2 regions of the Pseudarthrobacter sp. SL88 genome follow, and region 2 is predicted to be linked to the other one. Evidence: riboswitches for the same ligand, from Rfam matches in the RefSeq annotation. Region 2 holds a riboswitch; the other holds the start of a gene.
What was found. Region 2 has a riboswitch for cyclic di-AMP ahead of OVA06_RS14655 (hypothetical protein). Riboswitches for the same ligand answer to the same signal wherever they lie in the genome.

Region 1 (4,369 bases), 150 kb from region 2:
GTGCCGCGAAACAGCAGCCCCTGTTTCGGGACGCCGCCCAGCCGCGAGGATCGGCCTCCCGCCAGGATGAGGGCATCAAAGGCCGGCACGTCGTCTTGCATGGTCCAAGCGTAGCCAGTGCCGGACGCCCTTCGGACAGTCCAGGCACTCGGCAGGTCAGGCGGTCAGGCGGTCAGGCCAGGCGGCCAGCGCAGGCAACACGTCAGGACCGGCCAGACAAACAGCGCACCTTACGCGGCCCGCTCCGGCAGGAGGAACGGGTCCCACGCCGGCGTGGGCTTTTCCAGTTCCTTGATCTGCCAGATGGTGCCGTGCGGCGGTGCCGGCTCGAATCGCAGCTTCCAGCCCATTTCAGCGGGCGTGTGGTCGCCCTTAACGTTGTTGCAGCGCAGGCAGGCTGCCACCAGGTTCTCCCAGGAGTCCGCCCCTCCCCGTGACTTGGGGTGCACATGGTCGATCGTGTGCGCCGCTTTTCCGCAGTAAGCGCACTTGTGCCCATCGCGTCTCAGGACGCCGCGCCGGCTGACGGCGGTGGCATGGTTGTATCTGGGCCGGATGTAGCGGTTGAGGAGAATCACGGAGGGGCGGCCCAGGATTTCCTGCGGACCCACAACGGGATCCTCGCCCTCGGCAACCACGCTTGCCTTGCCCGTGAGCACAAGCACCAGCGCCCGGCGGAAAGTAATAACCGCCAGCGGTTCATATCCAGCATTCAGAACGAGAGTGCGCATGCACGTACCTCTTCACGGCCGCACCCGTCAGGGGCACGAGGGCCGGCTGCCCTCGGCATGTCCGGGCTATGGATCGACACCACAAGAGTAAACAAAGAAATGCAGGATCAGCTAATCACGGCACACCCTACCGTCAGGAACGGCCGCCGGGGCGCACCGCCCGTGAACGGCAAAGGACCCCGGCCGCGTGGGCAGGGGTCCTTTCACTCCGAGGGGCGGCCGTACCGGCCAGCCCTCGCGGGGGGATCAGTTGACGCGGATGAAGACCGGTCCGGAACCGACGTTGGCGCTGAAGACCACGGTCTGGTTGCCGTTGTAGCCGCCGTGCACAGCCTGGCCGTTGCCGGCGTAGACAGCGATGTGGGCCATGCCGGCGCCGCCGTCGGCGTAGTAGATCAGGTCGCCGGGCTGGGCCTCGGCAGCGCTGACGGTGCGGCCAAGGGAAAGGTAACCGGCGGGCCAGTCGTGGAAGTTGATGCCCACGGCAGCCAGTGAGTTGGTGACGAGCATCGTGCAGTCCTGGTTGACGCCGAGCTGGGCGTAGGCTGCGGAAAGGATTGCTGCGCCCTTGCCGCTGGCAGACGCCTGGGGTGCAGACGCTGGCTGCGCCGTGACTGTAGCGGTGACCTTCGGCACTGCAGCCGTCTGGGCGGTGGCGGCCTCGGCAGCCGGAGCCGGAGCGGCTTCCTGGACCTCAACCTCGGGCTCTGCCTCAACCACCGGAGCCGGGCTGGTGCTGACGGCCGGCTTCTCGAAGGAGATGTTGATGGTGGACGCCGCGGAGATCGGGGCTTCAACGGCTGATCCAACTTCAAAGGCGGATGCAGGAGCGGAGTCGCGCTGGATGTTGGTGTCAGCTGCGTTTGCGGCGATGCCGCTGGTCAGGACCAAGCCCGAGGCTGCGGCGATAACCGCTGCCTGGCGCCCAACGCCGCCGGCGTTGCCGCCGACAGCCTTGGCGATGATGGCGATTGAGTTGGTCTTGGTGACTTCGGCGCGATGCCGTGCGGTAGCACGAGTCGTCATCAGTTCTCTCTTTCGTTGTCCCCGGGCCTGTAGGCAACACGGGGGTTATGGACGCGCCGGCATCTTGGGGGTACGCCGGCACGTCCCGAACGGGGATGTGTGATTTAGCGAAAAGCGGGGGCAAAGAAAAAGTTCCTGGGGCCTGTGGCCCCGGGAACTAGTTCATGGTGTAGAACGAGGAGGTTCCGGTAGCGGCAACCGCGTGCAGGAGGGTGCCCTGGGACGGGTTGAGCGCGCTGACCATCATGCCGTTGCCGACGTAGATGCCAACGTGTGCGCCGCCGTTCTGCATGACGAGGTCGCCAGGCTGGGGAGTGGAGGTGGGCTTCATGGCGTTCCAGGCGTTGACGCGCGGGATGCTGATGCCGGCCTGGGCGTAGACCCACTGGGTGAATCCGGAGCAGTCCCAGCCATTGGGGGTGGTGCCGCCCCACACGTACGGGTGGCCAATGCCGGTGTACGCGATAGCTGCGATGCCCGAAGTGGCAGCGGAGGAAACAGTCTCCGCGAGCTTCTCGGAAGCAGCTTCGGTTGAGTCAGCGGCTGCGGTGACGGCGTTGCCGGCATCCCGTGCTGCTGAAGCTGTGGACTGGGTGCGTACCGGCTCCGGCTTCGGAGCGGCGGTGGTCTTGATGACCGGGCGCTCGAAGGAAACAGTGGCGGTAGGTGCCGCGGTGACGGCAAGGGCGGTCTGGGCCGAACCCGACTCGGTGGATGCCGAGACGCCCGCGGTGGTATCCGCGACGGCCGGCAGGCCCATACCCAGGACGAGGCCGGAAGCGGCTGCAACTACAGCAGCCTGGCGACCCACTGTCCCGGCATTGGCACTAACAGCCTTGGACACGGCGCCCAAAGGGTTGGTACGAACCGTTTGCGCACGGTGGCGCGCAGCATTATGGCGTGAAGACACGAAGGTAGCCTCTCCCAATGCCTGCGAGGTGAGCTGTCGGATTCGGATGGGAGTCACCCGGCCACACGGCTTCCAAGGAAGCTTTCGTGACTTAACCCCAAGGCCTTCGAAACAAGAAGGCCAAAATTGGTTCCCCCGCCCCTGCCAGACGATGAAATGCGAACGGACCTTGAGCGGTGGCAGAGTTAGGCAATCCACTCAAGAGCGTCAACTTCGGAAAAGTTGACGCGAGTTAGACGGTACAGCAGTTTTGTTTGAATGTCACATTCAGGTCACGGCGGGTCACAGCCATTCGAGAGTCCACCATCATTTGGCTAGAGCCAACCGGTGGGGTCGACGACCTCGCCGTTGACCTGGACTTCGAAGTGGAGGTGGCAGCCCGTGGAAGCGCCGGTGGTCCCGCTGAGGGCAATGACGTCGCCCCGTGAGACGGTTTGGCCCTCGGTCACGTTGAACGACGACAGGTGGTTGTAGGTGGTCTCCAGGCCGTTGCCATGGTCCACCACCACCCTGTTGCCGCCGCCGTACTGGTGCCAGCCCACAAAGGTCACGGTTCCGGTGGCGGCAGCCATCACGGAGGTACCGCACTGGGCAACATAGTCCTGCCCGCGATGGAAGTCGCCGGTTCCGCCGGTGATGGGGCTGACGCGGTAGCCGAACGGCGATGCCGTCGCCATGGTGGCCAGCGGAGCCCCGAGGCTACCGGCGGACGCAGCACGGGAGACCGACGCTGCGGACTGGGCGCTGAGCAGTTGCTTGAGCTTGCCGTCAGGGTCCGCCTGGGTTACGACGGCGGAGCGGCTGAAGTCGATCTGGGCGCCTGCTTCCGCGGAAATCTCGGGCTGCGGCGTGACCGACGAGGCGGCCACCGCACCGGTTCCGCTGGCGTCAGTGGCCATGACGGGACTGGTGACGGGAACGGTCACGGTGAGCACCAGGCCGGTGGCGGCTAGCGCGATGCCGGCCTTCTGGCCGATGCCGCTGGCCGAGGCGAATTCCGTTATCTGGCGGAATGGACCCCGACGGCGGCGCGCATCACGGTGGAGATCGCGGGGGCGCGAGGTCTCGGCAGCCTGGACGGTTTCGACAGCACGCGGCGTAGCAGCGGGGCCGGCCGCGCGTCGGCGGCCCCGGGGGGTCTGCATGGTCAAGAAGGGTTCCTCTCTGGATAGCCTGCGAAGTTAGCTGTCGGATTCGGGTCAGAGAGTTCACAGACCCGGTCCGCCGTAAGCAAGCTGCGGCACAGAGAAATCCCCGGAAGGTTCCTTCACTGGAAGAGGCTTGCTGCTGACGGACTTCACCCCAAGGCAGTCCCCCGCTGCCAGTTGTGGTTCCCCCGCCTCTGCCAGTTATGACTTGGTGCTCCTGATCCGCTGGCAGAGCTCGGCTCCAGATCAGGTAACGCTTAAGTATCAACGCTTTCGTTCAACTATAGGGGCTTAAGTCCCTTAGTAACAATTCCGTTATGTTTGCGTGATCCAGCTCCCACGGGGTAAAAGCAGGGCTTTAACGGTGTCAGTTGACGGCTACGAACACGTGGGCAGCCACTTCAGGAGGCAGTTCCAGGGCGCCTTCAATGCCCGGAACACGGACGGAAATGTAGTCCCCTACACGCTCCAGCGATACCGCTGCTCCGGGGCGGATGCCGCCTTCGTCGAGCTGGGACAGGAGCTCGGGTTCCACCTGGATGGGCTCGGCCAGC
Region 2 (4,369 bases):
CACCAAACCGTTCAGCATGGAGGAAGTCATCCTCCGCCTGCACCGGCTGGTTCAGCGCTCAGGCGTCGCAGCCATGGACACTGCCGAATTGGTGGTGGGCGACCTGGTGCTCAACGTCGACACCCGGGAAGTCACCCGCGCCGGGGATGATGTGCAGCTGACGGCCACCCAGTTCGAGCTGCTCCGCTACCTCATGGAAAACCCCAAGCGTGTCATCAGCAAGGCCCAGATCCTTGACCGGGTGTGGGACTACGATTTCGGCGGCCAGGCCAACATTGTGGAGCTCTACATCTCCTACCTCCGCAAAAAGATCGACGCCGTCCATCCGCCCATGATCCACACCGTCCGCGGGGCCGGCTACGTCATCAAGCCGGCGGAGTAGCACGCCATGGCCACTTCAGAAGCTCCCTACGCCCGGAGTTGGCTCAGGCCGGCAACCTGGCACCTGCGCACCCGCCTGATTGCCCTGGCCATGGCCCTGCTTATCGCCATCTGCGGTGCCGTTGGCATCGTGAGCTACGCATCGATGGACGCCTTCCTGACCCGGCAGCTTGATGACCAGCTCAGCCAAGCCGCAAACCTTGCCGACAACCCCGGCCGCCCGCCGTTTGGCGGCTTCAACGGACGGGACCCCCTGGACGCCCGGGGCCAGAGAATCGGCACCGTGAACGCGAGCATCCGCAACGGCCAGGTGAGTTCCGGCGGCTTCCTCGCCTCTGACACCACCCGCCAGCCCTTGTCCACGGAGGACAAGGAGACGCTCCTTGCGCTCGACGCCAACTCCCGGCCCGTGGACCGTTCGATGTCCAGCGGTGATTACCGGCTGATCGCGGTCCAGACAAACTCCGGCGATGTCCTGGTCACAGGACTCCCCCTGGCTACCAAGGAAAGTACCCTCAGGTCCCTGGTGTGGACCTTCGTGTTCGTGTCGTTGGGCGGCCTGCTGCTGATCGGCCTCGTGGGGACCGTACTGATCCGCCGCACAATGAAACCCTTGGAACAGCTCTCCGAAGTTGCCACCAGGGTGTCTGAACTGCCCCTGGACGCCGGTGAGGTGGCGCTCGCCGTGCGGGTGCCGCCGTCGAACTCCAACCCCGGCACGGAGGTGGGCAGTGTGGGGCATGCACTGAACCTCATGCTGGACAACGTAGCCAGCGCCCTGGAAGCCCGGCAGAAGAGCGAAACCAAGGTGCGCCAGTTCGTGGCGGACGCCTCGCACGAGCTCCGCACCCCGCTGACCGCCATCCGCGGCTACACCGAGCTGATGCGGATGACGGAGGACTTCACTCCCGATGGGCAGAAATCGCTGGCCCGGGTCCAAAGCCAGTCCGAGCGGATGACGGCACTGGTGGAGGACCTGCTGCTCCTGGCGCGGCTGGATGAGGGCCAGCCGCTCAAGCTGGCCGAGGTGGACCTGACGCAGCTGGTGGTGGAAAGCGTCAGCGACGAAAAAGTCATGGCCCCGAGCCACACCTGGCGGCTGGATCTTCCTGCGGAGCCGGTGCTGGTCAACGGGGACGGCGCGCAGCTGCGGCAGGTACTCATGAACCTGCTGTCCAACGCCCGGAAACACACCCCTGCCGGAACCACCGTGGTGGCCGGCGTCGGTACGGCACCCGACGGCGCCGCCGTCGTGACGGTCACGGACGACGGCGGAGGCATTCCGGCTGACTTCGTGGACCACGTCTTTTCGCGCTTCGCCCGCGCAGACGCGGCCCGCAAGGGCAGCGGCGACCAGGCCGGCGCGGCCGTTGCCGAGGGCACCAGCGGGCTGGGCCTGTCCATTGTCCAGTCCATCGTGGAAGCCCACGGAGGGCGGGTAACGGTCACATCACGGCCGGGGATGACGGAGTTTGCGCTTCGCCTGCCGACCGTGGCCTGAATTCGCCAAGGCGACGCGCCGTCGTCGTGACGTCTGTTACCTAAATGTGACTTAAGCGCCGCTCTCCTGTACCGTCGATAGAGTGCGGTTCCCGTTCGGGCCGCATATCCGGATGACGCCAAGCTCTGCCACTTCCCGGATTTCGCTTGAACTGAGGCAGAGGCGGGGGACCCACGTCCCGGGCAACGCAGTACTGCCCTTGGGGTTAAGCCAGCACGTGTATTTGCCGTGCGGCCGGATGCCCTCATCCGAACCCGACAGCTAACTCCGCAGGTGTGAGAGGCGAAACAAACATGTCTAAATTCACGGTAAAACCGCGCCCAAAATCGGCCCCGAGCCACAGCGCGCAGCCTGAAACCCGCAAGAAGTCTTCCTTCGGCAAGCGCGCCGCGGTCCTCGCAGTCTCCGCAGCCATGCTGGTGGGCGTAGGCGCCGCAGGCCAGGCCACGGACGGCTTTTCCGGCGTGGCAGCTACCGGCTCCGAGTCCCCCGCTGCCACCGATTCCCAGATGAGCATCGAGAAGAGCGAAATCCGGTCTAACCCTGCGGCCTCGGCGCCCGCCGAACTCAAGGTGCAGCCCCAGGAGGCGGCACCGGCGCCCGCACCCGCTGCGGAACCTGCCCCGGCCGCAGCGCCCGCCCCGGCTCCTGCACCGGAACCGGCACCTGCTCCCGCACCGGAGCCTGCTCCCGCTCCCGCTCCCGCTCCCGAGCCTGCTCCCGTCGTCGCCGTCAACGATCCTGCCGGCGCACAGGCCTACGCGTCCGGCCAGCTGGCCAGCTACGGATGGGCGCAGGACCAGATGCAGTGCCTGGTCACCCTGTGGACTAAGGAATCCGACTGGACCACCACCGCCACCAACGCCAGCAGCGGCGCTTACGGCATCGTGCAGTCCCTCCCCGCCGAAAAAATGGCGAGCGCCGGCCCCGACTACCTGACCAACTACCGCACTCAGATCAACTGGGGCCTGAACTACATCAAGGAGCGTTACCAGTCCCCGTGTGGCGCCCTGAACTTCCACCTGGGCAACAACTGGTACTAAAAACCTTCACACGTTGAGGCCCTTTCGACCGGCCGCCGCCGAACCCTACCGGTTCAGCGGCGGCCGTCGTCGTATCTGCAGCCCTTCCTGCGAGGCACCAATTACCCCGTGCGTTAGGTAGCCATTTTTGGGATTGGCGCTAACGGCCACCGAGCGGTTTGGGGCTGGGACGTGCCGTTACCGTCCCGGAATGTACTGGACGGCCCAGCGGTTGCCGTCCGGGTCCGCGAAGTACACGAAGTGCCCCCAGTCCTGAACGTCCACATCGCTGACCGCCACCCCATTGTTCTTCAGGTGGTCGTGGGCGGCCTGGATGTCGCTGACCACCAGCTGCAGGTTGGAGCCGGTGCCCGGAGGAGCGTCAGTGAGGCCTTCCCCGATGCAGATGGAACACGCTGAACCGGGCGGGGTCAGCTGCACGAAGCGGATGGATTCCGACGGGCGTTCGTCGAAGTCGGCGTTGAAACCCACTTTATTAACGTAGAAATCCTTGGCGCGGTCCACATCGGACACGGGGACAAACACGAGTTCAAGTTTCCAGTCCATTGCCACAGGCTACGGCCGGGGACTTGTGCGCGGAAGGCTTGAACCTCAGCCGGCGATGCCGTACAGCCGGTCTCCCGCATCTCCAAGGCCGGGCACGATGTAGGACTTTTCGTTCAGCTTCTCGTCAATCGACGCAAGGACGATGTGCACGTTTGCCTCGCCCAGTTCCTCCTCCAGCTTGGCCAGGCCCTCCGGGGCCGCCAGCAGGCAGATGCACGTGACGTCCGACGCCCCGCGCTTGAACAGGAACTTGATGGCCTCGCGCAGGGTTCCGCCGGTGGCCAGCATGGGATCCAGAACGAAGACCTGCCGGCCGGTAAGGTCCTCAGGCAGGCGCTCGGCGTAGGTGATGATGTCCAGGGTTTCCTCGTCCCGGGCCATGCCCAGGAAACCCACTTCTGCAGTGGGGACCAGCTTGGTCATGCCCTCCAGCATGCCGAGGCCGGCGCGCAGGATGGGGACCACCAGAGGGGTGGGCTTGGTGAAGGCCGTGCCCACCGTGGTGCTGACCGGAGTCTCGATAGTGACCGGTTCGGTGCGAACCTCGCGCGTGGCCTCGTACGCCAGCAGTGTCACTAGCTCTTCGGTCAGCTGCCGGAACACGGGCGAAGGGGTGTTCTTATCCCGGAGGACAGTGAGCTTATGGGCGACCAGCGGGTGGTCCACAACGAGAGTGCGCATTGCTCAAAGCTATCATCCGGCGCTGTCCCTGCCGGAGTCCCCTACTCCGGGCTCCTGATGCCTGACGCGGCTGCCTGGATGCGCGCCTGGGTGAGTCCCGCCGCCGTGGTCCGTTCCGCCTAAGTGAGTCCCGCCGTCGTGGTCCGTTCCGCGGCCATGCGTTGCGCTGTCGTGGTGCATGGCGTCTGCGACGACATCGCGCACCACGGGACGCTCA

Region 1: another riboswitch for cyclic di-AMP. It lies ahead of OVA06_RS14015 (C40 family peptidase); the one in region 2 lies ahead of OVA06_RS14655 (hypothetical protein).

What each region holds. Positions count from the first base shown of each region.
Region 1 is NZ_JAPPRD010000001.1:3,101,951-3,106,319, forward strand. It holds gene mobA (molybdenum cofactor guanylyltransferase) at 1-101, opposite strand, end outside; gene OVA06_RS14005 (HNH endonuclease) at 231-731, opposite strand; gene OVA06_RS14010 (NlpC/P60 family protein) at 978-1,757, opposite strand; gene OVA06_RS14015 (C40 family peptidase) at 1,915-2,601, opposite strand; cyclic di-AMP (ydaO/yuaA leader) riboswitch at 2,672-2,853, opposite strand; gene OVA06_RS14020 (M23 family metallopeptidase) at 2,982-3,812, opposite strand; cyclic di-AMP (ydaO/yuaA leader) riboswitch at 3,823-4,041, opposite strand; gene OVA06_RS14025 (metal-dependent transcriptional regulator) at 4,183-4,369, opposite strand, start outside.
Region 2 is NZ_JAPPRD010000001.1:3,251,858-3,256,226, forward strand. It holds gene OVA06_RS14645 (response regulator transcription factor) at 1-382, shown strand, start outside; gene OVA06_RS14650 (sensor histidine kinase) at 389-1,882, shown strand; cyclic di-AMP (ydaO/yuaA leader) riboswitch at 2,016-2,173, shown strand; gene OVA06_RS14655 (hypothetical protein) at 2,176-2,925, shown strand; gene OVA06_RS14660 (glyoxalase superfamily protein) at 3,103-3,471, opposite strand; gene upp (uracil phosphoribosyltransferase) at 3,517-4,152, opposite strand; gene OVA06_RS14670 (phosphatase PAP2 family protein) at 4,165-4,369, opposite strand, start outside.